One region of the Streptomyces sp. NPDC002835 genome, then DNA from elsewhere that is predicted to be linked to it. Evidence: predicted binding sites of a transcription regulator. Region 1 holds the regulator's gene; each other region holds the start of a gene.

What was found. Region 1 encodes HrcA, which represses chaperone genes, less so after heat shock. Its sites were predicted from a motif close to TTNGCACTCNGNNNNNCNGAGTGCNAA; they were not measured.
Region 2: a site for HrcA is predicted at 3,819-3,845, ahead of groL (chaperonin GroEL). Genes of this name have one in related genera too.
Region 3: a site for HrcA is predicted at 3,901-3,927, ahead of groES (co-chaperone GroES). Genes of this name have one in related genera too.

Annotation. Positions count from the first base shown of each region.
Region 1 is NZ_JBSFUW010000001.1:161,899-172,150, forward strand. Features, by position in the region: gene ACWD01_RS00790 (nitronate monooxygenase) at 1-601, opposite strand, end outside; gene dnaJ (molecular chaperone DnaJ) at 1,333-2,469, opposite strand; gene hrcA (heat-inducible transcriptional repressor HrcA) at 2,470-3,495, opposite strand; gene ACWD01_RS00805 (MBL fold metallo-hydrolase) at 3,684-4,406, shown strand; gene ACWD01_RS00810 (DUF3097 domain-containing protein) at 4,432-5,244, shown strand; gene ACWD01_RS00815 (Uma2 family endonuclease) at 5,222-5,800, opposite strand; gene hemW (radical SAM family heme chaperone HemW) at 5,900-7,132, opposite strand; gene ACWD01_RS00825 (SpoIIE family protein phosphatase) at 7,147-9,258, opposite strand; gene ACWD01_RS00830 (AMP-dependent synthetase/ligase) at 9,728-10,252, opposite strand, start outside.
Region 2 is NZ_JBSFUW010000045.1:26,005-36,256, forward strand. Features, by position in the region: gene ACWD01_RS32445 (keywimysin-related RiPP) at 1-21, opposite strand, end outside; gene ACWD01_RS32450 (alanine/glycine:cation symporter family protein) at 322-1,779, opposite strand; gene groL (chaperonin GroEL) at 2,068-3,690, opposite strand; gene ACWD01_RS32460 (cold-shock protein) at 4,093-4,296, opposite strand; gene ACWD01_RS32465 (MoaD/ThiS family protein) at 4,706-4,981, opposite strand; gene thrC (threonine synthase) at 5,014-6,318, opposite strand; SAM riboswitch class I at 6,336-6,464, opposite strand; gene ACWD01_RS32475 (glucosyl-3-phosphoglycerate synthase) at 6,647-7,615, shown strand; gene ACWD01_RS32480 (hypothetical protein) at 7,654-7,932, shown strand; gene ACWD01_RS32485 (alpha,alpha-trehalose-phosphate synthase (UDP-forming)) at 8,041-9,498, shown strand; gene otsB (trehalose-phosphatase) at 10,019-10,252, opposite strand, start outside.
Region 3 is NZ_JBSFUW010000009.1:120,726-130,977, forward strand. Features, by position in the region: gene ACWD01_RS12525 (SDR family NAD(P)-dependent oxidoreductase) at 1-766, shown strand, start outside; gene ACWD01_RS12530 (ester cyclase) at 859-1,551, shown strand; gene groL (chaperonin GroEL) at 1,703-3,331, opposite strand; gene groES (co-chaperone GroES) at 3,447-3,755, opposite strand; gene ACWD01_RS12545 (polysaccharide deacetylase family protein) at 4,021-5,013, opposite strand; gene ACWD01_RS12550 (class I SAM-dependent methyltransferase) at 5,104-6,282, shown strand; gene ACWD01_RS12555 (hypothetical protein) at 6,304-6,954, opposite strand; gene ACWD01_RS12560 (RNA polymerase sigma factor) at 6,965-8,200, opposite strand; gene ACWD01_RS12565 (YciI family protein) at 8,241-8,597, opposite strand; gene ACWD01_RS12570 (hypothetical protein) at 8,703-8,960, opposite strand; gene tsaD (tRNA (adenosine(37)-N6)-threonylcarbamoyltransferase complex transferase subunit TsaD) at 8,957-10,051, opposite strand; gene rimI (ribosomal protein S18-alanine N-acetyltransferase) at 10,051-10,252, opposite strand, start outside.

The DNA of each region.
Region 1 (10,252 bases):
GGATCAGCGTCAGCAGTCCGTAGCCGGAGCCGTCGCCCGCCGGGTCGTCGCGGTGCGTGCCCTGGTGGCCGCCCGCCTCGACGCCCTGCACGCACACGGCGTCGGCGCCGCACCACTGTGCGGTCTGCGCCTCCTCCGGTGTGGTGACGGTCACGATCGTGTAGGTGCCCGCCTTGGTGAAGGACTCCAGCACCGGGCGGGTGGGGCAGCCGAAGGTGAACGAGACCACGGGGACCGGGTCGTCGAGCAGTATCGCGAGCTTCGCCTCGTAGCCGTCGTCCCGCCCCTGGTCCGGGTCCCCGAGAGGCGTCTCGTACCAGGTGGCCTCACCGGCCAGCTGCTGCCGGTACACCCCCACGGCGGCGGGGTCGGCGGTGCCGGGCTGCGGCATGAACAGATTGACGCCGAAGGGTCGGGCCGTGAGCGCGCGGACCTGCTGGATCTCCTGGTACATCCCGTCGGCCGTCTTGTACCCGGCGGCGAGGAAACCCAGCCCGCCGGTCTCGGACACGGCCGCCGCGAGTTGCGGGCAGGAGGCGCCGCCGGCCATGGGGGCCTGCACGATCGGATGCCGGCAGAGATCGGTCAGCGCGGAGGACATGCAGGCATCGTGCCACGTCCCCACGGGCCGAGCCGAATCCCCCGTTCCGCTCTTCGGGAACGTGCGCCCACGCCCGAACCGGGCCGCGCCTCAATCGCCGCCGGAGCTCGTTGACCGGCCCCGTCGGGGCTCCGCCCCGAACCCCGCGCCTCAAACGCCGGCGGGGCTGGGTTACCCGGTTCCGTGCCGGCCCGGCGGCTCGAGCACCCCGCGCGGAGGCTGGGTCGGCCGCTCCAGGCGTGCACCGCGCTCCGCGCGGCGTTTCGGAGGCTCCGCCCCCACACCCCCGCGCCTCGAACGCCGGCGAGGCTGAAGTGGCCGGGGCACATCCCCCCGCGCCTCACCCCTACGGCCTGGCGGCCGTGGGTGGGGGTACCTCCCACGCCGCCAGGCGTAGGGGGAGTGCCCCCAGCGAGGCTGGATGTGCCCGGCTCGGGGCTGGTTGCCGCGCAGCGGCATTTCCAGCCCGGCCCGGGGGCACCTCCCACGGACGCCAGGCCGTAGGGGGAGTTTGAGGCCACCGCGCGGAGCGCGGTACCGGGCCCGGGCGGAGCCCGGGCCCGCCCACCCAGCGACACTGGGCCCAAAAGCCCGAGTCCCCATCCGTCGCCCGGAAGGGCCGGACGGGGCCCCGGGGCGGGGGCCCACCCTGGCCCGGACGCCGGGATGACCCCGGGGCCCGAGTGCCAACCCTGCCGCCTGGAAGGCGGCGCACGCCCCGGTCAGAACGCCTAGCGCCCGTTGAACGCGTCCTTCAGGCGGGAGAAGAGCCCCTGCTGCCCCGGCTGAAACTGACCGAGCGGCCGCTCCTCACCCCTCAGCTTCGCCAGATCCCTCAGCAGCCGCTCCTGCTCCACGTCCAGCTTCGACGGGGTCGTCACCTCGACGTGGACGATCAGGTCGCCGCGGCCGCCGCCGCGCAGGTGCGTGATGCCGCGCCCGTGGAGCGGGATCGACTGGCCGGACTGGGTGCCGGGGCGGATGTCGACCTCCTCCATGCCGTCGAGCGTCTCCAGCGGGCACTTCGTGCCGAGCGCCGCCGCCGTCATGGGGATCGTCACCGTGCAGTGCAGGTCGTCGCCGCGCCGCTGGAAGACGGGGTGGGCGACCTCGTGGATCTCGACGTACAGGTCACCGGCGGGGCCGCCGCCCGGGCCGACCTCGCCCTCGCCCGCGAGCTGGATCCGGGTGCCGTTGTCGACACCGGCCGGGATCTTCACGGTCAGGGTGCGACGCGAGCGCACCCGCCCGTCGCCGGCGCACTCGGGGCACGGCGTGGGGACGACCGTGCCGAAGCCCTGGCACTGCGGGCAGGGCCGCGACGTCATGACCTGGCCCAGGAAGGACCGCGTCACCTGCGACACCTCGCCGCGCCCGCGGCACATGTCACAGGTCTGCGCGGACGTACCGGGCGCGGCGCCCTCGCCCGAGCAGGTCGTGCAGACGACGGCCGTGTCGACCTGGATGTCCTTCGTCGTGCCGAAGGCCGCCTCGTTGAGGTCGATCTCGAGGCGGATCATCGCGTCCTGGCCGCGGCGCGTACGCGAGCGTGGCCCACGCTGCGACGCCGTACCGAAGAACGCGTCCATGATGTCCGAGAAGTTGCCGAAGCCGCCCGCGCCGAAGCCTCCGGCGCCACTGCCTCCGGCCTGCGAGAGCGGGTCTCCGCCGAGGTCGTAGACCTGCTTCTTCTGCGGGTCGGAGAGCACCTCGTACGCGGCGTTGATCTCCTTGAAGCGCTCCTGCGTCTTCGGGTCCGGATTCACGTCCGGGTGGAGTTCGCGCGCGAGGCGGCGGAAGGCCTTCTTGATCTCGTCCTGCGATGCGTCGCGGCGCACGCCGAGTACGGCGTAGTAGTCCGTGGCCACTTACGACTCCGCCAGGATCTGTCCGACGTAACGTGCCACTGCGCGTACCGCTCCCATCGTTCCGGGGTAGTCCATGCGGGTCGGTCCGACCACGCCGAGTTTGGCGACTGCCTCGTCGCCCGAACCGTAGCCGACGGAGACCACGGACGTGGAGTTGAGTCCTTCATGGGCGTTCTCATGACCGATTCGTACGGTCATGCCCATGCCGCCGGACTCATTCGCCTCCCCGAGCAGCTTGAGCAGCACCACATGCTCCTCGAGCGCCTCCAGCACCGGCCGGATGGTCAGCGGGAAGTCGTGGCCGAAGCGGGTCAGATTGGCGGTGCCGCCGATCACGAGCCGTTCCTCGGTCTCCTCGACCAGGGTCTCGAGCAGGGTGGACAGCACCGTGGAGACGGTACCGCGGTCCTCGTGCTCGAAGGATTCGGGAAGGTCCTGCACCAGCTGCGGCACATCCGCGAAGCGGCGTCCCACGACCCGGCTGTTGAGCCGGGCCCGCAGGTCCGCGAGCGAGGTGTCGCCGAACGGCGCGGGGCAGTCGATCATGCGCTGCTCCACCCGGCCGGTGTCCGTGATCAGCACGAGCATCAGACGGGCGGGAGCGAGGGAGAGGAGTTCCACATGCCGGACCGTGGACCGGGTCAGCGAGGGGTACTGGACGACGGCGACCTGCCGGGTCAGCTGCGCCAGCAGCCGGACCGTGCGGCCCACGACGTCGTCGAGGTCGACCGCCCCGTCCAGGAAGTTCTGGATGGCACGGCGCTCGGGCGACGACAGCGGCTTGACGCCCGCCAGCCGGTCGACGAACAGCCGGTACCCCTTGTCCGTGGGGATCCGGCCGGCGCTGGTGTGCGGCTGGGCGATGAAGCCCTCCTCCTCCAGCACGGCCATGTCGTTGCGGACGGTGGCCGGGGAGACGCCGAGCCTGTGCCGCTCGGTGAGGGCCTTCGAGCCGACGGGCTCCTCGGTGCCGACATAGTCCTGGACGATGGCGCGCAGCACCTCGAGCCTGCGTTCGCTGAGCATTCGCGCACCTCCAGATGTGGTTCCTCGTATGTGGTCTGGCACTCGCCGTGTTCGAGTGCCAACACTCCCCGGCCAGTGTACGGCTGTCGGGTACACGGGTAGCAAGGGTGGCAGACCATGCGGTCGGACACGCTGCCGGGCACGGTCCGCACAGGCGGGCGCGGAGGTGATGCGGATAGCGTCGCCGTATGGACGTCAGTTGGGAAGACTTCGGCTGGGAACGGCTCGCCCTCGGCGTCGGCCGTCGCCGTCTGCCGGGCTGGGACGCGACCGTCGGCCTGGTGATCGGCGCGGACTCCGCGCTGCTGTACGACACGGGCTCGACGCTCCGCGAGGGGGCGCAGATCCGGGCCCAGGCGCAGGCGCTCATGGGCGGCCGCCGGGTGACGCACATCGCACTGAGCCATCCCCACTTCGACCATGTGCTGGGCACGGCCGCCTTCGCGGGCGCGGAGGTGTACGGCGCGGTGGGCCTGGACACGCTGCTGGGCCGGGAGCGGGACGCCGTCCGGGACACCGCGGTACGGCACGGGGTGCCGCCCGACGAGGCGGCGGAGGCGGCGGACCTGCTGGTCGCGCCACACCATCCGGTGTGCGGTGAGTGGACGCTCGATCTCGGCGGCCGCCAGGTGCTGCTCGCCAATGTGGGACCGGGGCACTCGGGGCACGACCTGGCGCTGCTGGTGCCGGGTGAGCCGGAGGTGGTGTTCTGCGGCGACCTGGTGGAGGAGTCCGGCGAGCCGCAGGCGGGCCCGGACGCGATCACCTCCCGGTGGCCCGCCGCGCTGGACCGGCTGCTGGACCTCGGCGGCGAGGAGGCGCTGTACGTCCCGGGGCACGGCGCGGCCGTCGACGCGGCGTTCGTGCGGGCGCAGCGGGAGGAACTGGCGGCGCGTTTCGGCGTGTCGTAGCGCCGGGCGGTCGTATCGTCGTGCGATGCGCAGCTACAGCCCTGATCTCACGCCGCCCTGGAAGCGGTCGAAGCCCGTCCCCGAGGTGCCGGCGGAGCCGGATCTGGTGGTCGAGGAGGTGTCGACCGGCTTCTGCGGCGCGGTGATCCGCTGCGAGGCCGGGACGGTGACCCTGGAGGACCGGTTCGGCAAGCACCGGGTCTTCCCGCTCGAACCGCGCGGCTTCCTGCTGGAGGGCCGGACCGTCACCCTGGTCCGCCCGGCCCCGGCGGCCGCGTCACGCCCGTCCCGTACGGCGTCCGGCTCGCTCGCCGTGCCCGGCGCGCGGGCGCGGGTGGCACGCGCCGGGCGCATCTATGTCGAGGGCCGGCACGACGCGGAGCTGGTGGAGCGGGTGTGGGGTGACGACCTGCGCATCGAGGGCGTGGTGGTCGAGTACCTGGAGGGCGTCGACGACCTGCCGTCGATCGTCGCGGAGTTCGCGCCCGGCCCGGACGCCCGCCTCGGCGTCCTGGTGGACCATCTGGTCGAGGGCTCGAAGGAGTCCCGGCTCGCGGCGTCGGTGACCGACCCGCACGTGCTGGTGGTGGGCCACCCGTACATCGACGTGTGGGAGGCGGTGAAGCCGTCGTCGCTCGGCATCCCGGCGTGGCCGAGGATCCCGCGGGGCCAGGACTGGAAGACGGGCGTGTGCCGGGCGCTGGGCTGGCCGGAGAACACGGGCGCGGCCTGGCAGCACATCCTGTCCAGGGTGACGAGCTACAAGGACCTGGAGCCGTCGCTGCTGGGGCGGGTGGAGGAACTGATCGACTTCGTCACGGCCAGCGGTGAGGCCTGACTCCGGGGAGAGTGCCGAATTCGCCGGTGTCCAACTTGATACCGAGTATGTCCAGCGGAACGGAGTCGCCGAACTTCGTTACCCGCTGGACCTGGTACTCGGCCTTGTCCCCACTGCCGACGGGCTCGGTGAGGAAGACGCACTGGGCCATGATCGGGTCGATGATCAAGTAGGCGGGCACCCTTCCCGCCGCGTAAACCGATCGTTTGACGCCGTAGTCGCGATCGACGCTGGTCTTGGAGACGACTTCGACCAGCATCGTGATCAGCGTAGAGGGGAGCAACCGCCCCGACGGCGGTCCCGCCTCGCGTTCCAGCACCACCAAGTCGGGTACTGGCTCACTGGCCTCGTTCAGGATGTCAATGTCCTGGGTCTGCAGTCGCGCCCAGCGTTGGCGCGGGATCTGATCCAACACAGCTTCCACGATCAGGTTGTGCACCAGATCGGGCCCCGCCATCATCACAATTTCCCCCCGGAGGAGCTCGACCCTGACACCCTCGGGGGCCTCGAAACCCTCGAAGAACTCCGTCATCCCGCGATCGTCCACAGCGGTCATCTCCGTGTCCTCCATTTCCGCCGCGGCCTCTGAGCGGCAGCCTAGGATCAGCCTAGGCACCTACGTGGCGTCTCCGCACCGATTCACTCCGGCGAGTGATCAGTCCACCAGGTCCCTGACCACCCCGTCCGCCAGCAGCCGCCCCCGCAGGGTCAGGGCCGCGCGGCCCTCCTCGTACGGGCCGGGGTCCAGCAGGCCGTCGGCGAGGGCCTTGCGGGCCGCCGCCAGGCCCGCCGGGCGCAGCAGCGCCAGCGGGACGCCCTCGCGCAGCCGCAGCTCCAGCAGGATCCGCTCGACACGGCGGTCGTCGTCCGCGAGGATCTCGCGCCCCGCGCCCGGCGAGCGGCCCTCCGCGAGCGCGGCGGCGTACGCGCCGGGGTGCTTCACGTTCCACCAGCGCACGCCGCCCACATGGCTGTGCGCCCCCGGGCCGGCGCCCCACCAGTCGGCTCCGCGCCAGTACAGCTCGTTGTGCAGGCAACGGCCGGCCTTCGTGGTGGCCCAGTTGGAGACCTCGTACCAGTCGAAGCCGGCGGCGGAGAGCACCTCGTCGGCGATCAGATAGCGGTCCGCGTGGACGTCGTCGTCGGTCATGGGGACCTCGCCGCGGCGGATGCGCCGCGCGAGCTGCGTGCCCTCCTCGACGATCAGCGCGTACGCGGAGACATGGTCCGGTCCCGCGCCGACCGCGGCGTCCAGCGAGGCCCGCCAGTCGTCGTCGCTCTCGCCGGGCGTGCCGTAGATCAGGTCGAGGTTCACATGGTCGAAGCCCGCCGCCCGCGCCTCGCCGACGCACGCCTCGGGCCGGCCGGGGGTGTGGGTGCGGTCGAGCACCTTCAGCACGTGCTGCCGGGCGCTCTGCATACCGAACGAGATCCGGTTGAAGCCGCCCTCCCGGAGCGCCGCCAGATAGGCCGGGTCGACGGACTCCGGATTGGCCTCCGTGGTCACCTCGGCGTCGTCCGCGAGGCCGAACTCCTGCCGGACCGCGTCCAGCATCCGTACGAGATCACCGGCCGCCAGCAGCGTCGGCGTACCACCGCCGACGAACACCGTCCGCACCGGCCGCGGGTCGTCGCCGAGGATCTTGCGGGCGAGGCGGACCTCGTCCGCGAGGGTCTCTGCGTAGTTGTCACGGGAGGCGAGCACTCCGCCGGAGCCGCGCAGCTCGGTGGCCGTGTAGGTGTTGAAGTCGCAGTAGCCGCAGCGCGTCGCGCAGTACGGCACGTGCAGATAGAAGGCCAGCGGCCGGGCTTCGGCCCCGAGCAGGGCGGACGCGGGCAGCGCGCCGTCCTCGGGCATGAGCTCGCCGTCAGGCAGTACGGAAGGCATGCCCCCATTGTCCGTCACCCACGAGGCCACCCCGCCTGGAGCACCAGCAGGGCCAGATCGTCCCCCGGCGGGGTGGGCGCGAACGCGTGCACCGCCGTCCTGATCCGTTCCGCTACGCCCTGCGCGGTGAGCCCGGCGCACTCGGACAGGATCGCCGCCAGACCGTCCTCGTCGTCGAACATCCGGGGGCCGGAGCGCCGCTCGGTCACCCCGTCGGTGACGCACAGCAGGGTGTCGCCGGGCTCGAGGTCGAAGGTGTGGCTCTGGTACGCGACGTCGTCGACGACGCCGAGCAGCACCTGCGGCTCCGCATGGACGCGGACGGTGCCGTCGGGGCGCAGCAGCAGGGGCAGCGGATGCCCGGCGCTGGCCAGGGTGCAGCGGGCGCCGCCGTCGCCGGACGCCGACGGGACCACCTCGCCGTAGAGCAGCGAGAGGAAGCGGGAGTGCCGGCCTTCCGGCAGGCTCGGCCCGTGACCGCCGGTGGCGAGCAGCGCCGTCGCCTCCGCCGCCTCCAACGCGTCGTCGAGCAGCAGTCCGTTGAGCCGGTCGAGGACCTGGCCGACCTCGTAGCCCTCACGGGCCAGCAGCCGCAGCCACGGCCGGGCGAGTCCGGTGACGACGGCGGCCTCGGGACCACTGCCCTGGACGTCGCCGAGCATGAAGCACCAGCGGCCGCCGGAGCCGGCGGGGAAGACGTCGTAGAAGTCGCCGCCCGCCACCCCGTCGTCGCTGGGCTCGTAGACCAGATACGTGTCGACGCCGGGGATCTGCCCGACCCGGCTGGGGAGCAGGCCGCGCTGCAGGACCCGGCTGATGGTGGCCTGCCGGGCGTACCGGCGCGCGGCGCCGACGGCCAGGGCGACCCGGCGGGCGAAGTCCTCGATGAGCGCGGCGACTTCGGCGGGTACGTCCTCCTCCCCGCTCTGCGCCACCACCAGTGCGCCGAGCCGACGGCCTCCGGCACTCAGCGGGTAGGCCAGCGCGGCGGCCGTGGCGGCCGGCTCCGTGCCGGGCAGGGCGCCGCCCGACGCGCTGCCGTCCGCGGCCCGGAGACCGTGCTCGACGGCTGGATGGCCCAGGTCGGCCCGGCGAGCCCCCGCAGCATCCGCGTCCTCGCGCCGGGCGGCCGTCGCGTCGGCGCGCCCGGACACACCGGCGGGCGCCGGCACGGCGGTCGCGTCCACCGGCGGAGGGTCCGGCCACCGCACCCGCACCGGACCACCGTCCGGCGTGTCCGGCAGCGGGGGCGGTTCCTTGCCCAGCGCCTCGCGCAACGGCTCCACGCACGACTCGTCGCTGTGCCATACGCCCACGAGCCGCGGCGCCGCCCCGCGCCCGCCGCGTCCGGCTCCGTGGCCGTGCCCGTGTCCCCCGCTCTCGCCGTCGAGCCAGATCGCGCACCGGTCGGCGAGCCGTGGCACCAGCAGCTGACCCGCGAGCGCCGCGACCAGGTCCTCGTCGAGCTGGCCGGCGAGCAGGTCGGACGCCTCGGCGAGGAACGCGGGCGCGCCGCGGCTGATCCACTCCAGGTCGTCCCGCCCGGCGCGCCGGCGCCTGGCCTGCTCCGCGCCGTTCGCGTCCCGGCGTACGGACGGGGCCGGTGGCGCGGCGGCCGGCGGCAGGGTCTCACGGCCGTCGAGCGGCAAACGGGCCCACACCGTCTTGAGGGCGGCGTGGAAGGTGACGCCCCAGCGCTCCGCGAGGGAGGCGACGAGGTGGAGACCGCGGCCGTAGTCGGGGGTGCCCGACTGGTCGGCACTGTGCGTGCCGCCGCTCACGCCGCTGGCGGGGTGATGGTCGGAGACCTCGACCACCAGCGCGGCCGGCTGCTCGTGCGTCGCTTCCTCGAAGCGGCAGAGCAGTTCGGCCGCGGTGCCCGCGTGCACGACGGCGTTGGTGACCAGCTCGCTGACGACGATCGCCGCGTCGTCGGCGAGCCGGTCCGCGCGGCGGCCGGCCGTGAGCAGCCCCAGCGCTGTCCACTCGGCGACGGCGTCGCGCACGAAGCGGCGCCCCGCGGCCGGGGCGAGGAGGTTGCCGGGCAGGCTGGTGCGCCCGGCCGGCCCGGCGTCGGACCGGGCCGGCCACACGGAAGTCGATCGGTTGCCGGTTTCGCGCTGCATCGGAATGGACCCCACCTGCGGCTCCTGGTCGGTGCTGGCGTGCGCCGCTCATGACACCGACAGCGTGACAGACCGAGGGCGCCCATAAGCGCCGAGTCACCGAAGTCGGGGGAACGAAACAGGAACGAAACGGCCTGGACCGCGTAAAAGAGCAGGGCGGGAGCGACGGAAGGCCCGCCGGACCTGACATTGTCCGGTCCGCCGAGGGCTGCTTCCGCGCTCCCGCCCCTGGGTCACACCATGGCGGCCAGGGTCTTTCGTTTGGATCAGGCCGGATCAGTGAGCGGGGTCTGGTGCCGTACATCGCAAGGCGGAGGATGGGGGTCCCCCCGCCGAAGGCAGGGGGAGAGTCCACGCGGTGGGGGCACCTCCCGTGCCCGAAGGGCTACGGGGGAGTCGGCGACTGACGACAACGCAGCGAGGTGCGGTGCCAGGGCACGCGAGCCCGGCAAGATCCGAACGAGAGGCCCTAGGCCTCGCGGGATCCCGCGTACATCTCGTCGATCAGGTTCTTGTACTCGCGCTCCACGACCGGGCGCTTCAGCTTGAGGCTGGGCGTCAGCTCGCCGTGCTCGATGTCCAGGTCACGCGGGAGCAGCCGGAACTTCTTGATGGTCTGCCAGCGCTGGAGCCCCTCGTTGAGGCGCTTCACATAGCCCTCGATGAGTTGCTCGGCCTGCGGGGAGGCAACGACCTCGGCGTAGCTCTTGCCGCCCAGGCCGTTCTCCTCGGCCCAGCCGAGGATCGTCGGCTCGTCCAGGGCGATCAGCGCGGTGCAGAAGTTACGGTCCGCGCCGTGCACCAGAATGTTGGAGACGAACGGGCACACGGCCTTGAATTGGCCCTCGACCTCGGCCGGCGCGATGTACTTGCCGCCGGAGGTCTTGATCAGGTCCTTCTTGCGGTCCGTAATCCGCAGATAGCCGTCGGCGGACAGCTCGCCGATGTCTCCGGTGTGGAACCAGCCGTCGGACTCGAGGACTTCGGCCGTCTT
Region 2 (10,252 bases), on a different contig from region 1:
CTCGTAAGCCTTCTTCGCCATGGTTCAGTCCTCTCTCTCACAGGGGGCGGCCGGTCGACCGCTCGGCAGCCATGCTTGCCGCCCCGGGGCCGGCCGGGCGAGGGCGCTGACCGCTTGGTGCCGATGGTGGGAACGCGCGTGGCAGGTTTTGCCGCAATGCGCATGACAGGTGGGGTCACGTCGTTCCCCGCCGCGTCCGGACCGGGGAGACCGGGGGACGCGCCGGGGAACGCCCGAGGGCGGCACCCCGTTCAGTGGGGTACCGCCCTCGGTCCTGCGGACAGGTCCGATCCGGGAAGGATCAGAGGCAGGAAGTCCGTGTCACCGCCCGCCGTGCGCCGCCGCGAGCGGCTGCTCGCCGTCGGTGTCCGTGCCGGCCGGCTCCCAGCACTCCACGCCCTTCAGGCCGGGGATGCGGTCCCGGGTGAAGACGGGGTCCAGTCCGGCGCGGCGCTGGGCCGTGTAGTCGTCCATCAGCCGGAAGGCGATCACCGACAGCGGCAGGATCGCGATCAGGTTGACGAAGACCATGGCGCCCATGGTGATGTCGGCGAGGCTCCACACGATGCTGACCGAGCCCATCGCGCCGAGCACGGCGCAGGCCAGGACGACCGCCCGGTAGCCGGTCATCGCGGACCTGCTGCCGGTGATGAACCGGATGTTGGACTCGCCGTAGTAGTAGTTACCGATCATGGAGCTGAAGGCGACCATGAAGACCACCAGCGTCAGGATGTGACCGGCCCAGTCGCCCAGCGCCAGGTTGAGCGCGGACTGGGTGACGTCCGCGCCGCCGCGCTCGCCCAGGGTCGGGTTGGCGCTGAGGATGATGAAGGCGGTCATGCTGCAGACGACCAGGGTGTCGAAGTAGACGCCGACGGTCTGCACCAGGCCCTGCTTGACCGGGTGGGTGGTCTCCGCGGAGGCGGCGGCGTTGGGCGCGGAGCCCATGCCGGCCTCGTTGGAGAACATGCCGCGCCGCACGCCCTGCAGGATCGCCGTGCCGACCGCGCCGCCCGCGACCTCGCGGAAGCCGAACGCGCCGCCGACGATGTCGGCGATCATCCCGGGGACGGCGGTGATGTTGAAGAGGACGACCACGAGGCCGAGCAGCAGGTAGACGGTCGCCATCACCGGGATCAGGACCTTGGTGACCGCGGCGAGGCGCTTCACGCCGAAGAACACGGCCATCGCGAGCAGCACGGCCAGCACGACGCCGAGCACCGGGGCGAACCAGCCGGAGTCCGCGCCGCCGTCCAGGGAGCCCTTGACGGCCACGGTGATGGTGTTGGACTGCACGGCGGTGAGGACGAAGCCGAAGGTCAGGGTGATGAGCACGGCGAACAGCACACCGAGCCAGCGCTTCCCGAGCGCGCGCTCCATGTAGTACGCCGGGCCGCCGCGGTAGGTGCCGGGCTCGCTGCCGCGCGCCTTGTAGAGCTGGGCGAGGACGGACTCGACGAACGCGGAGGCGCCACCGACGAGGGCCATCATCCACATCCAGAAGACCGCGCCGGGCCCGCCCATGGTGATGGCGGTGGCCACGCCGGCGATGTTGCCGGTGCCGATACGGGCGGCGGCGGAGATGGTGAACGCCCCGAAGGGGGAGACGCCGTCGGCGGGCTTGTCCCTGAAGACACGGAACATGTCCGGGAGCATCCGGAGCTGGACCGCCCTGGAGCGGAAGGTGAACCAGAGGCCGGCCACGGCCACCAGGGGAATCAGCAGATAGGTCCAGAAGACATCATTGATGTCGACGATCCAGGTGTTGAGCGTGCTCATGATGTGGTGCGTCCCGGGTCTTTGTGAGTCGGGGCTCGGCTCGGGCCGCCTGCGTACGGGTCACGTACGGCTGCTGCCCCAGGCCGCGGAAGCACTTCTTCCGTTCAAAGCTCTGGGAGAGCTAACCAGGGCCTCGTCCCGCTGAAAAGACATTCCGGTCGTGCCGCATCTCACACTGTGTACCGGTTTCTCCGCATGAAACGCCCCGGGGAGAAAATGCCCGAGGGCGGCACCCCGTTCAGTGGGGTGCCGCCCTCGGTCAAGGACGGTTGATCGACCAGGGGCCGATCAGAAGTCCATGTCACCGCCCGGCATGCCGCCCGGAGCGGCCGCGGAGGCCTTCTCCGGCTTGTCGGCGATGACGGCCTCGGTGGTGAGGAACAGCGCCGCGATGGAGGCCGCGTTCTGCAGAGCGGAACGGGTCACCTTCGCGGGGTCGATGATGCCCTCGGCGATCATGTCGACGTACTCACCGGTCGCGGCGTTCAGGCCGTGGCCGACGGGCAGGTTGCGCACCTTCTCGACGATGACGCCACCCTCGAGACCACCGTTGACGGCGATCTGCTTGAGCGGGGCCTCCAGCGCGAGCTTCACGGCGTTGGCACCGGTCGCCTCGTCACCCTGGAGCTCGAGCTTCTCGAAGACCGAGGAAGCCTGGAGCAGAGCCACGCCACCACCGGCGACGATGCCCTCCTCGACGGCCGCCTTCGCGTTGCGAACGGCGTCCTCGATGCGGTGCTTGCGCTCCTTGAGCTCGACCTCGGTCGCGGCGCCGGCCTTGATGACGGCCACGCCGCCGGCCAGCTTCGCCAGACGCTCCTGGAGCTTCTCGCGGTCGTAGTCCGAGTCGCTGTTCTCGATCTCGGCACGGATCTGGTTGACGCGACCCTGGACCTGGTCGCTCTCACCGGCACCGTCGACGATCGTGGTCTCGTCCTTGGTGATGACGACCTTGCGGGCGCGGCCCAGCAGGTCCAGGCCGGCGTTCTCGAGCTTGAGGCCGACCTCCTCGGAGATGACCGTGCCGCCCGTGAGGATGGCGATGTCGTTCAGCATGGCCTTGCGGCGGTCGCCGAAGCCCGGAGCCTTGACCGCGACGGACTTGAAGGTGCCGCGGATCTTGTTGACGACCAGGGTCGACAGGGCCTCGCCCTCGACGTCCTCGGCGATGATCAGCAGCGGCTTGCCGGACTGCATGACCTTCTCCAGCAGCGGAAGGAGGTCCTTCACGTTGCCGACCTTGGAGTTGACGATCAGGATGTACGGGTCGTCCAGGGACGCCTCCATACGCTCCATGTCGGTGGCGAAGTACGCCGAGATGTAGCCCTTGTCGAAGCGCATACCCTCGGTGAGCTCGAGCTCCAGACCGAAGGTCTGGGACTCCTCGACGGTGATGACGCCTTCCTTGCCGACCTTGTCCATGGCCTCGGCGATGAGCTCGCCGATCTGGACGTCGGCGGCGGAGATGGAGGCGGTGGAGGCGATCTGCTCCTTGGTCTCCACATCCTTGGCCTGCTCGAGCAGGGCGCCGGAGACGGCCTCGACGGCACGCTCGATGCCGCGCTTCAGGGCCATCGGGTTGGCGCCGGCCGCCACGTTGCGCAGGCCCTCGCGGACGAGCGCCTGGGCGAGGACGGTCGCGGTGGTCGTACCGTCACCGGCGACGTCGTCCGTCTTCTTGGCGACTTCCTTGACCAGCTCAGCGCCGATCTTCTCGTACGGGTCCTCGAGCTCGATCTCCTTGGCGATGGAAACACCATCGTTGGTGATCGTGGGGGCGCCCCACTTCTTCTCGAGGACGACGTTGCGACCCTTGGGGCCAAGGGTGACCTTGACGGCGTCGGCGAGCTGGTTCATCCCGCGCTCGAGACCGCGCCGTGCCTCCTCGTCGAACGCGATGATCTTGGCCATGTGAAGTGGTCCTCCCGGACTGGGGTGGATTGCTTCGGATCGCATCCGGCGCCCGCGACGGACGGCCTGCGCGCCATGTGGTTCCTTGCCCCACCCGGCCCGCGGACCTCACCGACTCGATCCAAGTTCTGTCACTCTCACTAGGAGAGTGCTAACGCAATGATTAGCACTCGACCCCCGAGAGTGCAAGCGCCTTCGAAGAAGGCTCCTTGAGGGGCGGTGGTCGGTGGGGGCACCTCCCAGGCGAAGTTCTGGGGGAGGGTGGGCACAAGCGCCTGTGGACAGCGCGGCGTCGACGCGCAGGCGTCCGGACACGCGTGAGGGGCCCGCATCCCGGTGACCGGGAGGCGAGCCCCTCATGCGTGAGTGCGTCGGTGGCCGAACGCGCCTGGATCAGTTGGATCAGACGGCGAGCTTGACCATGTCAGCCTGCGGACCCTTCTGGCCCTGCGAGATCTCGAATTCGACTCGCTGACCTTCTTCAAGGGTGCGGTAACCGTCCATCTGGATCGCGCTGTAGTGGACGAAAACATCCGCACCACCGTCGACCGCGATGAAGCCGTACCCCTTCTCCGCGTTGAACCACTTGACGGTGCCCTGAGCCATGCCTAACTCCCCTATTACTGGCCCTTGCGCAGGACCGCACTTCGCGGACCCGGGTCATATCTCCACCCCAGCAGGAGGGGTGTGCGCCGGAACGCGTCGACCGCGGCTGAATGTATCTGCCCAACTGCCCTCTGCAACAGGTCAATCGGACGAGAAATCTGGGCAGGACCGAACGGCCGATCCATCTGATTCCATGGAATTCCGGGGCAAGTCGGGCCCGGCAAAAGGCGCCTAAGTGGCAATTCGATCACGTACTTTGGCCGCATTCTTGCGGAACTCGGAGCATTCACGAGCAGCCGGCGGAGGGGGCTTCCCAGACTCTACCGCGCTCAACCATGCAGAATTGCCCCCTCCGCTTCTGGGGCGGAGAGGGCAATCAGGTAACTGCGGGTAATTCCCTGGGGAGAGATCAGCCGCCGGCGACCGCGGGGATGATCGACACGCCCGCACCCTCCGGCGTGGCCGTCTCCAGACCCTGCTCGAACCGGACGTCGTCGTCGTTCACGTACACGTTGACGAACCGGCGCAGCTTGCCCTGGTCGTCCAGGACGCGGGCCGCGATGCCGGTGTGGTTCTTCTCGAGGTCCGCGATGACCTCGGCGAGGGTCGCGCCCTCCGCGGCGACCTCGGCCTGGCCGCCCGTGTACGTACGGAGGATGGTGGGGATGCGGACGTTGACGCTCATGTGTGCAGCCTTCCTTGGGTCTCGGGCGGGTCTCAGCGGTCCAGGCCGGCGTCGCGGAACGCGTCCAGGCTCGGGCGGATGACGGCGGTCGCCTGGGAGGTCTCCGCGACCGCGTCGAGGGTCTTGAGGCCGTCGCCGGTGTTGAGCACGACGGTGGTGAGAGTCGGGTCGAGGACGCCCGCCTCGATCAGCTTCTTGGCCACACCCACGGTCACGCCGCCCGCCGTCTCGGCGAAGATGCCCTCGGTACGGGCCAGCAGCTTGATCGCGTCGACGATCTGCTCGTCGGTCACGTCCTCCACCGCGCCGCCGGTGCGGCGGGCGATGTCCAGCACGTACGGGCCGTCGGCCGGGTTGCCGATGGCCAGCGACTTGGCGATGGTGTCCGGCTTCTGGGGACGCACCACGTCGTGCCCGGCCTTGAAGGCGGCGGAGACCGGCGAGCAGCCCTCCGCCTGGGCGCCGAAGATCTTGTACGGCCTGTCCTCGACCAGACCGAGCTTGATCAGCTCCTGCAGCCCCTTGTCGATCTTCGTGAGCTGCGAGCCCGACGCGATCGGCACGACGAGCTGGTCCGGCAGCCGCCAGCCGAGCTGCTCGCAGATCTCGTACGCCAGGGTCTTGGAGCCCTCCGCGTAGTACGGGCGGAGGTTGACGTTGACGAAGCCCCAGCCCTCGCCCAGCGGGTCGCCGATGAGCTCGGAGCAGAAGCGGTTGACGTCGTCGTAGTTGCCCTCGATGCCGACGAGTTCGCCGCCGTACACCGCGGCCATGACGACCTTGCCCTGCTCCAGGTCGTGCGGGATGAACACGCAGGAGCGCAGACCGGCCCGCGCGGCGGCGGCGCCGACCGCGCCCGCGAGGTTGCCGGTGGAGGAGCAGGACAGGGTGGTGAAGCCGAAGGCGCGGGCGGCCTCGAGGGCCTGGGCGACGACGCGGTCCTTGAAGGAGTGCGTCGGGTTGCCGGAGTCGTCCTTGATGAACAGACCGCCGGTGACGCCCAGTTCACGGGCGAGGTTGTCGGCCTTGACGAGCTGGGTCCAGCCCGGGTTCAGGTTGGGCTTGTCGGCCACGTCGGCGGGGACGGGCAGCAGCGGGGCGTAGCGCCAGATGTTGGCCGGGCCGGCCTCGATCCGCTTCCGCAGCTCTTCGGGGCTGCCGCTCGGCAGGTCGTATGCGACTTCGAGCGGCCCGAAACACTCCGCACACGCGAAGATGGGGCCGAGTTCGAAACGCTGTCCGCATTCCCGGCACGCGAGGGCGGCGGCGGGGCCGAGGTCCACGGAGGTGGACGCGGGGGCGGAGGTGCTGGTGCTTGCGACGGTCTGCGCAGCCATGATGGCGAGGCCCTTTCTCCTCATCTTCCTTGTGACGCATTTCGCCACAAGACGGAATTGGCACCTTCCCCACCGTTGACCTCGCGGTCGGCGGGAGGGTTGCCGGGGCTTCAACGGGCCGTTCCCTCTGCCCCTCTGGATGAGCGGTATGGCTCCGGACGTGCGGTCCGGGCGTTTGTGTGCGTGGACCCCCCGAGATGCGAGGGTCGTTCGCGTTGTTCAAGACTGTAACCGAAGCCCCGGACGGTTGAGATAGTCGTCCGAACCGCGAGATGGATCACAGACCACTGTTCACCGCCTGTTTGCCGACTGCCGAGGGAGACCCGAAGTGCTCGATGAGGTGGCCCGCTGGCTGAGCCGACGCTCCTGGTCCGCGTCCGACCGCTCCCTCGACCGGCTGATATCCGCCAAAGTCAGGCGGGGTACGACGGTCAGCGTCGTGCTTCCCGCGCTGAACGAGGAAGCGACGGTCGGCGACATCGTCACGATCATCCGCCGCGAGCTGATGGAGAACGTCCCGCTCGTCGACGAGCTGGTCGTCGTCGACTCCGCGTCCACCGACCGCACGTCCGAGGTCGCCGCGGCCGCGGGGGCCCGGGTGGTCCACCGCGACGCGATCCTGCCCGGCCTGCCCGCCGTGGCCGGCAAGGGCGAGGTGCTGTGGCGGTCGCTCCTGGTGACCGGCGGCGACATCGTCTGCTTCTGCGACTCGGATCTGCGCGACTTCTCGCCGGACTTCGTCTCCGGCATCGTCGGGCCGCTGCTGACCGAGCCGGAGGTCCAGTTCGTCAAGGCGATGTACGACCGCCCGCTCGGCGGTGGCGCCGGGCCCGGCCCCGACGGCGCGCCCGCCCAGGGCGGACGGGTGACCGAGCTCGTGGCCCGGCCGCTGCTCAATCTGCACTGGCCGCAGCTGGCCGGCTTCGTCCAGCCGCTCGGCGGCGAGTACGCGGCGCGGCGCTCGCTGCTGGAGCGCCTCCCGTTCCCGGTCGGCTACGGCGTGGAGCTGGGCCTGCTGGTCGACTCGCTGAACCTGGTCGGCCTCGACGCGCTGGCCCAGGTCGACGTCGGCACCCGCAAGCACCGCCACCAGGACGGGCAGGCGCTCGGCAGGATGGCCGCGACGATCTACCGCACGGCGCAACTGCGGCTCTCCCGGCCGCACTTGGTACGTCCGTCGATCACCCAGTTCGACCGGGTCGAGAACGGCTTCGCCCCGCGGACCTACCAGGTGGACACGGAGGAGCGGCCGCCGATGCTCGAGATCAGTGAGTACGCGGCGCGTCGCGCGGCATAAGCGAGACCTGCCGGTCATTTTGCCTACATTTCCGACATATGGGACTCATCGGATTTCTTGCTCCGGCGCGCGGCAGGCACCGCAGGCCCACGCCCCTGGCCGCGCACGACCGGCTGACCCGGCTGCTCGGCGTACTGGCCGTCACGACCGCCGCGACCCTCGGCCCGGCGACCCCCGCGACGGCGGCGAGACAAGTGGAGATGGCCCGCACCGGCGCCACGACGGAACAGCTCTGGCTCCTGGGCGGCATCGCCCTGAGTCTCACGGCCGCGGGCCTCGTCGCCCTCGCCGCCACCCGCGGCCGCCGGGACCCGTGACGGGACCGCGCGGGGGGTGCGCCGGCTGTCCCGGAGCCGCCGCGGCCCCTGCCCGGAACCGGACGTACGCATGTTTTAGCGGCAGCGGTACGGGCTAGGGTTCGGCACATGGTCTCCGACGCAGCCCAGATCCTCGTCGCGTCCAACCGCGGCCCAGTCTCGTACGCGCTGAACGAGGACGGAGAGCTCGACGCCCGCCGCGGCGGTGGAGGACTCGTCTCCGGCCTGTCGGCCATCGGCTCGAACGCCAGGTCGCTGTGGGTGTGCGCGGCCCTCGGCGACGGTGACCGCGAGGCCGTGCGGCGCGGGGTCGGCGAGCCCGGCGTACGGATGCTGGACATCCCCGCGGCCGTCCACCACGACGCGTACAACGGCATCGCCAACTCGGTGCTCTGGTTCGTCCACCACATGCTCTACCAGACGCCCCTGGAGCCCGCTTTCGGCCAGGAGTTCCGGCGGCAGTGGGGCGCGTACCGGCTCTACAACCGGGCGTTCGCCGAGGCGCTCGCCGTGGAGGCGGCCGACGACGCGGCGGTGCTGGTGCAGGACTACCACCTGGCGCTGGTGCCGGGGATGCTCCGCGAACTCCGCCCGGACCTGCGGATCGGGCACTTCTCGCACACCCCGTGGGCTCCCCCCGAGTACTTCGCGATGCTCCCGGGCGACATCGCAGAGGAGCTGATGCTCGGGATGCTCGGCGCGGACCGGCTCGGCTTCCTGACCAAGCGCTGGATGCGTGCCTTCCAGAGCTGCGCCACCACCGTACTGGCCCCGTACGACGGGACGTCGGTGTGGCCGAAGGACAACGAGCCGGCCTTCGAGTTCCACATGGAAGGCCGCGGCCGCCACCGGACCCGGCTCGGGGTGCACGGGCTCGGGGCCGACGCCGACTTCCTGCGTGAGCGCGCCGCGCGGCCCGACGTCGAGGAGCGCCTGGCCGCGCTGCGGGAGCAGGCGGGCGAGGGCCGGCGGACGATCGTCCGCGTCGACCGCACCGAACTGTCCAAGAACATCGTGCGCGGGCTGCTGGCCTTCCGGGAGCTGCTGGAGCAGCGCCCCGAGTGGCGCGAACGCGTCGTGCACATCGCGCTCGCCTACCCCTCCCGCCAGGACCTCGCGGTCTACCGCGAGTACACGGCCGAGGTCTCCCGCGTCGCCGACGGGATCAACGCCCAGTACGGCACGGACGGCTGGACGCCGGTCGTCGTCCATGTGAAGGACGACTTCGCCCGCTCACTGGCCGCCTACCGGATGGCCGACGTCGTCCTGGTCAACCCGATCAGGGACGGGATGAACCTGGTCGCCAAAGAGGTCCCCGTCGTCACCGACCTCGGCTGCGCCCTGGTCCTGTCCCGCGAGGCCGGCGCCCACGAGGAACTCGGCGACGACGCCCTGACCGTCAACCCGTACGACGTCAGCGGCACCGCGGCCGCACTCCACGAGGCCCTGACGATGTCCGCCGACGACCGCGCCGAACGCTCCAAGCGCCTGGCGGCGGCAGCGACCGCGCTGCCGCCGCGGCAGTGGTTCCTCGACCAGCTGAACGCGCTGCGCGAGGACGGCTAGCCGAGTCCGGGGTCGCGCTGGCCCACCTCGTGGCGGTCACCGGATCCCGCCCGGTGAGCCTCCCCGATGGCCCCGTCGCCGAGTTGCTCGGCCACGCCGTCGGCCAGTGCCTCCCCACCGGGCCCGGGGCCCGGTCGGTGGAGCTGGCCGGCCCGGGGATCCGCACGCCCCGGCCCCGCCCCGACGTCCTCCTCGTTCCCCGCCACCCGCTCACCGGCGCACCCTGGCGGCCACCCGGCGACGAGGGCGCCGTGGTGCCGCTGGACAGCGGGGTCTGGGCGTACCTCGCCCACCCGTGCGAGACCTCGCCACTGCCCGCGACCGGGGCGCTCCCGAAGGATGTCCTGCGCGACGACTACAACCTGCCGTACCCCTGGTGGCCGCTGGTGCCGCACCACCGCGCCTTCGTGGACACCCTGGTCGGGGCTGCCCGCCGTACGCGCTCCACGACTGCGCAGGTATCGCGACCGCAACGGCTGGTGACCCGAGCCGGAAGCCCTCGGGAGCTGTCCGGCTCAGGTCACTGGAGGCGCTGTGCCAGGGCCGCCAGGAAGTCGGCCAGTTGGGCGGGGCCCGGGAGCAACAGGTCGGCGCGTTCCGCGAGTTCGGTGACCTCGCTGCCGCTGCAGACCAGCAGGCCGGCCATTCCGTCGGAGCGGAACTTTTCGACGGCGGCGTACGCGGCGAGGTCGCCCAGGTCGTCCCCCGCGTACAGCACCGTTTCCGCGCCGGTCTCGCGGACGTACTCGGACAG
Region 3 (10,252 bases), on a different contig from region 1:
TGCACTGATCACGGGCGCGACCGCGGGCATCGGCGCCGCCTTCGCGCGGCGGCTGGCGGCCGACGGCCACAACCTGGTGCTGGTGGCCCGGGACACCGAGCGGCTGCAGGCACAGGCCACCGAGCTGCACGACGGCCACGGCATCGAGGCGGAGGTGCTGACGGCGGACCTGTCGGCGGAGGACGGGATCACCGCGGTCGAGCGCCGTCTGGCGGACCGTACCCACCCCGTCGACCTGCTGGTCAACAACGCGGGATTCGGGAACAAGGGCCGTTTCCTGGACGTGTCGATGGCCGACGAACTGACGATGCTGAAGGTGCACTGCGAGGCGGTGCTGCGTCTGACGGCCGCCGCGGCGGAGCCGATGCGGGAGCGCGGCCGGGGCGGCGTGGTGAACGTGGCGTCGGTCGCCGCGTTCGTGCCCCGCGGCACCTACGGCGCGTCGAAGGCGTGGGTCGTGCAGTTCACCCAGGGCGCGGCCAGGGACCTGGCCGGCACGGGGGTGCGGCTGATGGCCCTGTGCCCCGGTTTCGTGCGGACCGAGTTCCACCAGCGGGCCGGGATGGGCACGGACAACATCCCCGGCTGGATGTGGCTGGACGCGGACAAGCTGGTGGCCGCGGCGCTGGCCGACCTGGCGAAGGGGAAGTCGCTCTCCGTCCCCGATCCGCGGTACAAGGCGCTGATGGGTGTCGTGAAGCTGACGCCGCGCGGACTGCTCGGCGGGATCACGTCGAGGACGGGCCGGAAGTACGGGCCCCAGTAGTCCGGCCGCGGCGACTCCCGGACCACAGGATGTGATGTATATCACTAGAATGGACGTATCCCATCGGGGGCCGCAGCCGCCCGGGAGGCGCCATGAAGTTCGTGCAGATCATCGACTACAAGACCGCCAGGTTCGACGACATGAACGCGGTCATGGACCAGTGGGTCGAAAAGACCAAGGGGAAGCGGACCACCGCCCACGCCGTCACCGGAAAGGACCGCACCGAGAGCAACCACTACGTCGAGATCGTGGAGTTCCCCTCGTACGAGGAGGCGATGAAGAACTCCCGGCTGCCGGAGACGGACAAGATGTTCAAGGAGATGGTGGCGCTCTGCGACGGCATGCCGTCCTTCACCGACCTCGACGTGGTCCGTGAGGAGCAGCTCAACTCGGCGACCGCCCGCCGCTTCTTCCACGAGATCGCCTCCGGCGGCAACCTGGAGGCCATCCCGGAGGTGTTCGCGGCGGACTACACCGACCACGACATCGCCAACGAGGAGGACGCCGAGACCGGCATGGACGTCATCAGCCGGGACCTCACCATGTGGCGCGACGCCTTCGACTTCACCTTCGAGCTCGACCGGCAGATCACCGAAGGGGACGACGTCGTGACGCTGTGGACCTGGAACGGCCGGCACAAGGGCGACTTCCAGGGCATCCCCGCCACCGGCGAGCAGTGCACCATGACCGGGACGACGATCTTCCGCTTCGAGGACGCGAAGATCAAGGAAGGCTGGTGGCACATGGACCTGCTGCGCCTGATGCGGCAGCTCGGCGCCATGTGAAACCACAGCCGCGGGGGGCCAGGCCGCAAGAAGGCCGTGTGAACGCCCCAGTAGTCGTGTGCACGCCCCAGCAAAGGAAGGCCCCCGTCCCGCGCTCGGCGGGACGGGGGCCTTCTTTCGGCGCTTGCCGGGTCGGTCGACCGCGGGTGCGTCAGTGGCTGTGGCCGTGACCGTGGCCGTGGCCCGCGTCGCCCTCGTCCTCGGCCGGCTTCTCGACGACCAGGGTCTCGGTCGTGAGCAGCAGGGAGGCGATGGAGGCGGCGTTCTCCAGAGCGGAGCGCGTGACCTTGACCGGGTCGATGACGCCGGCCTTGACCAGGTCGCCGTACTCGCCGGTCGCGGCGTTGAAGCCGTTGCCCGCCTCGAGCTCGGCCACCTTGGCGGTGATGACGTAGCCCTCGAGGCCGGCGTTCTCCGCGATCCAGCGCAGCGGCTCGACGGCGGCGCGGCGGACGACGGCGACACCGGTGGCCTCGTCGCCCTCCTTGCCCAGGTTGCCCTCGAGCACCTTCACAGCGTGGACGAGCGCGGAGCCGCCACCGGAGACGATGCCCTCCTCGACCGCGGCGCGGGTCGCGGAGATGGCGTCCTCGAGACGGTGCTTCTTCTCCTTCAGCTCCACCTCGGTGGCGGCGCCGACCTTGATCACGCACACGCCGCCGGCCAGCTTCGCGAGGCGCTCCTGGAGCTTCTCACGGTCCCAGTCGGAGTCGGTGGACTCGATCTCGGCCTTGATCTGGTTGACGCGGCCGGCCACGTCCTCGGACTTGCCGCCACCGTCGACGATGGTGGTGTCGTCCTTGGTGATGGTCACGCGGCGGGCGGTGCCCAGCACGTCCAGACCGGCCTGGTCGAGCTTGAGGCCGACCTCCTCGGCGATGACGGTGGCACCGGTGAGGGTGGCCATGTCGCCGAGCATCGCCTTGCGGCGGTCGCCGAAGCCGGGGGCCTTGACGGCCACCGCGTTGAAGGTGCCGCGGATCTTGTTGACGACCAGGGTCGACAGGGCCTCGCCCTCGACGTCCTCGGCGACGATCAGCAGCGGCTTGGAGCCACCGGCCTGGATGACCTTCTCCAGCAGCGGCAGCATGTCCTGGATGGAGGCGATCTTGCCCTGGTGGATCAGGATGTACGGGTCGTCGAGGACGGCCTCCATACGCTCCTGGTCGGTCACCATGTACGGGGACAGGTAGCCCTTGTCGAAGGCCATGCCCTCGGTGAAGTCCAGCTCCAGACCGAAGGTGTTGGACTCCTCGACGGTGATGACACCGTCCTTGCCGACCTTGTCCATCGCCTCGGCGATGAGCTCGCCGACCTGCTGGTCCTGCGCGGAGAGCGCGGCCACGGCGGCGATGTCGGCCTTGTCCTCGATCGGACGGGCGGTCGCGAGCAGCTCGTCGGAGACGGCCTTGACCGCGGCGTCGATGCCCTTCTTCAGGGCGGCCGGGGAGGCGCCGGCGGCGACGTTGCGCAGTCCCTCGCGGACCAGCGCCTGGGCCAGCACGGTGGCGGTGGTCGTACCGTCACCCGCGATGTCGTTGGTCTTGGTCGCCACCTCCTTCACCAGCTGGGCGCCCAGGTTCTCGTACGGGTCCTCGATCTCGACCTCGCGGGCGATGGTGACACCGTCGTTGGTGATGGTGGGAGCGCCGAACTTCTTGTCGATGACGACGTTGCGGCCGCGAGGGCCGATCGTCACCTTGACCGTGTCGGCAAGCTTGTTGACGCCGCGCTCGAGGGCGCGACGGGCGTCCTCGTCGAACTTCAGGATCTTCGCCATGGGAGCGGTTCAGCCCTCTCGGAAAGTCGTGTTCAAAGAACCGCGCCCCTCGCCGCCCGGCAATCCGCGGGGTGACCAGGGGCGCAGCTCAAAGCAATGCAGGTGAAGCCGGTGCTTACTTCTCGACGATCGCGAGCACGTCGCGGGCCGAGAGGACGAGGTACTCCTCGCCGCTGTACTTCACTTCGGTGCCGCCGTACTTGCTGTACAGCACGATGTCGCCGGTCTTCACGTCGAGCGGCAGGCGCTCGCCGTTCTCGAAGCGGCCCGGGCCCACTGCCAGGACGACGCCCTCCTGGGGCTTCTCCTTCGCAGTGTCCGGAATGACCAGGCCAGAGGCCGTGGTCTGCTCGGCGTCGAGCGGCTGGACCACAATGCGGTCCTCGAGCGGCTTGATGGCAACCTTGGAGCTGGCGGTCGTCACGATCCGACCTCCCCCTTCGGAGATCACGGGGTTAACTGATCTGAGGTGGCGACCAGGTGGATCCGTCGTCGCGGGTGCCGGACCTGCCCGTCGCTGTGTTGGCACTCTCACTGGGTGAGTGCCAGATCCGAGACTATGACTGTGATTAGCACTCGGTCAAGCGGAGTGCCAATGTGGCGCCGCGCGCCGTCGGAATCCCGGTACGGACAACGCCCGGGCCGCACCCCCGGTTCCGGGCCGCCACCGCCGCTCCCGGCGGGCCCCGTCAGACGTAGTCCTCCAGTCTGGCCACCGCGTATCCCTTGGACGTCACCGTCTTCATCACCCGCCGGATCATGTCGGGCATGGTGCCCTTCCAGTCCTCCTTGCCGCGGAAGTGGGTGAGGATGATGTCGCCCGGGTGCAGGTCCCTGTCCCACTCGCGCCACTCCATGTGGTCGGGGAACGCCTCGGAGGCCCACAGCGGCACGGCCTCGATCCCGCACTTCTTCGCGGCGCGCAGGGTGTCCTTGTTGTAGTTCCCGTACGGCGGGCGCAGCAGCCGGGGGCGGGTGCCGTACCGCTTCTCCAGCTTGTCCTGCTGGCCGCAGATCTCGCGCTTCTGCTCGCTGTACGAGAGCCCGGGCAGATACGGGTGGGTGAGCGTGTGGTTGTGCAGCGCCACCCCGCGGTCCCGCATCTTCTCGAAGTAGCCGTAGTCGTCCTTGATCACGTAGTCGCTGAGGAAGGCGCTGTAGGGGATCTGCAGTTCGGACATCATCCGCAGCAGCTCCGGATCCTTCTCCGCGCCGTCGTCGATCGTCAGGAAGACGATCTTCTCCTTGGTCGGCACGGTGGTGAACACCGGCGGCAGACCCTTGCCGCCCTGCACCTCGAAGCCCTTGCGGGTGGTGATCTCCGGTTTCACGGCGGGCGGCGGGGGCGCCGCGAGCGGGGTCCGCGTCAGCCCCCACTTCTTCGCGGCGGCGGCGCGGGCCTTCTGACTGCGCCTGGTCTTCTCCACGTAGGCGGAGAGCGCCCCGGCGGGGCCGGCCGCCTCCTGCGCGTCCGGCTGCTTCGCCTCCGGCTTCTTCACCTCCGGCTTCTTCACCTCCGGGCCCTGTTGCGCCGACTGCCCGGCGGCGGAGCCGGTGGGGCGCGGCGCCTCCGCGGCGCCCTCGGCCGCACAGCCCGAGCCGAGAGCGGCGACCACGAGAGCGGTGAGAGCCGCACGGGCCCGATACGCTCTCAACTTTCCCTTTTGTCGTACTAGCTGCATGGCGACGCATCCTGCCAGCGCCCCGCCCGCTCACCCGCCCGACACCTCCGGCGTGCGCGCCCCATCCCCCGCCTGGCCCACAATGGCCCGGTGAACGACCTCGACCCGCTCGCCGCATTCGCCGCACTGCGCACCGGGGAGGGCGGGGCGCTGCTGGCCTCGCTCGCCTCCTACGACCCGGCTCAGGAGCTCTCCGTCGCGACGCGCCTGCGCCGCGACCATCCGGCTGCGCTGGTCTCCGCGGCTCTCGGGCAGGCGCGGCTGAGACAGCGCGCGGTGGCGAAGTTCGGCGAGGAGGACGCCCACCGGATGTTCTTCACCCCGAACGGCGTCGAGCAGTCCACCCGCCGCCCGGTCGCCGAGCACCGCGCCGCCCGCTTCGCCGCGCTCGGCGTCCGCAGCGTCGCCGACCTGTGCAGCGGCATCGGCGGGGACGCGATCGCGCTCGCCCGGGCCGGCATCGCGGTCCTGGCCGTCGACCGCGACCCGCTCACGGCCGAGGCCGCACGCGCGAACGCCGAGGCCCTGGGCCTGTCCGGCCTGATCGAGGTCCGCTGCGCGGACGTCACGGACGTGGACACCTCCTCGTACGACGCGGTGTTCGCCGACCCCGCCCGCCGGGGCGGCCGTGGCCGGATCTTCGACCCGGAGGCCTACTCCCCGCCCCTGTCCTGGGCCGTCGGCGCGGCCCGCGCCCGCCCCCACGCCGCGCTGAAGGTCGCGCCGGGCATCCCCCACGAGGCGGTCCCCGAGGGCGCGGAGGCGGAGTGGATCTCGGACGGCGGCGACGTGAAGGAAGCGGTGCTCTGGTTCGGCACCGCCCCGTCCGCGGTCCGCGCCACCCTCCTCCCGGGCCCGCACACCCTCACCGGCCGCGGCCTGCCGAACCCGCCGGTCCGGCCGGTCGGCCGCTACCTGTACGAGCCGGACGGCGCGGCGATCCGCGCCCACCTGGTCGCCGAGGTCGCCGAGGACGTGTCGGGCGGCCTCCTCGACGAGACGATCGCGTACATCACCTCGGACGAACTGCGCCCGACCCCGTACGCCACGGCGTACGAGATCAGCGACGAACTTCCCTTCAGCATGAAGAAGCTCAAGGCGCTGCTGCGGGAGCGCGAGGTCGGCAACCTCACCGTGAAGAAGCGCGGTTCCGCCGTCGAACCCGAAGAGGTCCGCCGCAAGGTCAAGCCCCAGGGCCGGAACGCGGCAACGGTCTTCCTGACCCGCGTCGCGGGCGCCCCGACCATGCTGATCGGCCGCCCGGCGTAAGAGCGAGCCCCAAAAGGCCCGTCAGCGGTGCGCGCCGCCCCGCGCCGCGGACGGCAGCACCGCCGGCGCGACCAGCCGGAGCGCCCAGCGGTAGTGGCTCACCGCCTTGACGACGCCGAGCAGGCCGGTGAGCCAGAGGATCAGGCCCAGGCCCATCAGCAGGACGACCCCGGCCAGGGTGTCGCCCGGCCGTGCTCCCGCCGGGGCCGTGAAGGAGAGCCACAGGCCGTACGCGCACAGCAGGAACGACGGCAGGAACCAGAACAGGCTCAGGGCCGGTGCGCCGTAGCGGGCGTCGCCGGCCGCGTCGTGGGCCAGCGCGCTCCACTGCCGCAACCGCCCGCGCAGCTCCATCTCGTGGGCGATGCCGAAGCCGACGACCACGCCCGTCGGGATCATGCAGGCGAGCCCGATGAAGCCGAGGACCGCGGCGAAGAAGTGGCTGAACACGTCCTGCTCCTGCTCGAACGTCTGCAGCGCCGCGCCGAAGATCGCCCACCCGGCTGCGAACCCGGCCACCACCAGCCACAGCAGCAGCAGCCGCTTCGGGTCGATGCTCAGCCGGAACAGCTCGCCCATCGCCCGCCGCCGGTCGGCGAGCAGCGCCTCCCGGTCGGGCCAGCAGCGTATGTCGGCAGGCGGCGGCGGAGGAGGCAGGACACGGCGCGGCATGGCGACGAGGCTACCGGGCGCAATCGGCGGCCCTGGCCAGCAGCAGTTCCCGCTCCCGGGCGTTGCGGGTCAGCGACGCCGCGCGCTCGAACTCCGCCCGCGCCTCCGCCCGCCGGCCGAGCCGGGCCAGCAGGTCGCCGCGGACGCTCGGCAGCAAGTGGTAGTCCTTGAGCGCCGGTTCATCGGTGAGGGCGTCGGCCAGCGCCAGGCCGGCCTCGGGGCCCTCCGCCATGGAGACGGCCACCGCCCGGTTCAGTTCCACCACGGGGGACGGCTTCAGGGCCGCCAACTGCCCGTACAGAGCGGCGATCATCGCCCAGTCCGTGTCCTCGTACCGCGCGGCCTGCGCGTGGCACGCCGCGATCGCGGCCTGTACGGCGTACGGACCGTACGGGCCGCCGCCCGCCCGGTGCAGCGCCTCGACGCCGCGGCGGATCAGCAGCCGGTTCCACTTGGCGCGGTTCTGGTCGGCGAGCAGCACCGGTTCTCCCGAGGGGCCGGTACGGGCCGGGATCCGGGACGCCTGGATCTCCAGCAGGGCCGCCAGGCCGTGGACTTCCGGCTCGTCCGGCATCAGCCCGGCCAGTACGCGGGCCAGCCGCAGCGCGTCCTCGCACAGCGCGGGGCGGACGAGGTCGTCACCGGCGGTCGCCGAGTAACCCTCGTTGAAGATCAGGTAGATGACGTCGAGCACCGAGCCGAGCCGGGCGGCACGGTCCGCGCCGTACGGCACCTCGAAGGGCACGCCCGCCTTCGCCAGCGACCGCTTCGCCCGGACGATGCGCTGGGCGACGGCCGGCTCCGAGGCCAGGAAGGCGCGGGCGATCTCCTCGGTGGTGAGGCCGCCGAGGAGTTTCAGCGTGAGAGCGATCCGCGCGTCGGTCGACAGCACCGGATGGCACGCGGTGAAGATCAGCCGCAGCAGGTCGTCGTCGATGTCCTCGGGGTCCGACGGCTCGACGGGCGGCCCGACGTCCTCCAGCGTGCGGCCGACCTCCGCGAGCTTGCGGGCGTACGTCTCCTTGCGGCGTACGAGATCGACGGCGCGGTGCTTGGCGGTGGCCATGAGCCAGGCTCCCGGCCGCTCCGGGACGCCCGACTCCGGCCACTGCTCCAGCGCGGCGACCAGAGCGTCCTGCGCGATCTCCTCGGCGATGCCCACGTCCCGCACTGTGCGGGCGACACCGGCGATGATCCGCGCCGACTCGATCCTGAATACCGCTTCCACTGCGCCTGCTGCCGTCACGGCCACCCATCAGAGCAGCCGGCACGGAGCAGCGGCAAGCTCAGCCCTCGTCGATCTGGCGGACCTCACAGGTGATCGTCCACTCCTTGGGGTGGATCTCCAGGAAACGCTTCGCCCATTCGAGGGCCTCTGCCTTGTCCTTGCACTGCATCATCGCGTAGCCGCCGACGACTTCCTTGGTCTCGGTGAAGGGGCCGTCGGTGTAGGACACCTTGCCGTCGGACCAGGTGACACGGGTGCCCTGGGCCGTCGGGGTGAGACCGGCGGTGTCCAGCATGACCCCGGCCTTGGTGATCTCCTCCAGCAGAGCGCCCATGCGCTCGTCGAAGCCCTCGGGGAAGCCGTCCTCGGGGATCTGGTTCTCGTCGATGCGGATCATCGAAAGGAAGCGCGGCACGGTGACTCCTCGGTCCGTGAGGCGGGGCCGTTCCCCGTCTCTCACCCATGCGTCGAACGGGACACGGCCCGATCGACACCGTCGCCGAAGTTTTCCGGGAAATCTTCAGGAGAGCGATTCGAAGCGCCAGCGGTGCACCGGACGGGTGATCAGATCGTCGGCCGGTTCGGGAAGTTCCGGCAGGTCGGCGGCCATGTCCGCGGCCTCCCACCAGGTGATGACCAGGACCCGGTCCTGCCCGGCCCGCAGCGTCTCACGGCGCAGGGGCTCCCGCGCGAGCTCCTGGGCGCGGACCCACTCCAGCAGCTCCGCACCCCGCTCCGGCACTGCGCGGGCCTCCCACATCAGGGCGACGACAGTCATGAGTACAGGTTGTCCTTGCTGACCTCGTGCACATGGTCGTGGCCGTGCGCGCCGGGCACATGGGGCTCCGTCACCGGCAGCGAGGAGTCCGCCGACAGCTCCCAGTCGGAGGCCGGCCGGTTCCGGGCAACCATCTCCGCGCCCAGCGCCGCCACCATCGCCCCGTTGTCCGTGCACAGCTTCGGCCGCGGCACCCGGAGCCTGATCCCGGCCCGCTCGCAGCGCTCCTCCGCGAGGGCCCGCAGCCGGGAGTTGGCCGCCACGCCGCCGCCGATCATCAGGTGGTCGACGCCCTGGTCCCGGCAGGCCCGCACCGCCTTGCGGGTCAGCACGTCGACGACCGCCTCCTGGAAGGAGGCCGCCACGTCCCGCACCGGCACCTCCTCGCCCGCCGCCCGCCTGGCCTCGATCCAGCGCGCCACGGCCGTCTTCAGACCGGAGAAGGAGAAGTCGTAGGCCGGGTCCCTGGAGCCGCTCAGTCCGCGCGGGAACGCGATCGCCTGCGGGTCGCCCTCCTTGGCCAGCCGGTCGATCACCGGACCGCCGGGGAAGCCCAGGTCCAGCACGCGCGCGATCTTGTCGAAGGCCTCGCCGGCCGCGTCGTCGATCGTCGCGCCCATGGGGCGTACGTCGCTGGTGATGTCGGGCGCGAGCAGCAGCGAGGAGTGCCCGCCGGAGACCAGCAGCGCCATCGTCGGCTCGGGCAGCGGGCCGTGCTCCAGCTGGTCGACGCAGATGTGCGAGGCCAGGTGGTTCACCCCGTACAGCGGCTTGCCCAGGGCGTACGCGTACGCCTTCGCCGCCGAGACGCCGACCAGCAGGGCGCCGGCGAGGCCGGGGCCCGCCGTGACCGCGATGCCGTCGAGGTCGCGCGCGCCGACGCCGGCCGTCCTCAGGGCGCGCTCGATGGTCGGAACCATCGCCTCCAGATGCGCGCGCGAGGCGATCTCCGGCACGACGCCGCCGAAACGGGCGTGGGTGTCGACACTCGAGGCGACCTCGTCGGCGAGCAGGGTCGTGCCGCGGACGATGCCGACGCCGGTCTCGTCGCAGGAGGTCTCGATGCCGAGTACGAGCGGTTCGTCAGCCATCAGTTGGTCTCTGTTCCTTGTACGGTCAGTCGCATGACGAGGGCGTCGATGTTGCCGGGCTGGTAGTAGCCGCGGCGGAATCCGATGGGCTCGAAGCCGAAACGCTCGTACAGCTTCTGCGCCCTGGTGTTGTCCACCCGCACTTCGAGCAGCACCTCGTCGCACTCGAAGGCGGTGGCGTGCTGCAGCAGGTCGGTCAGC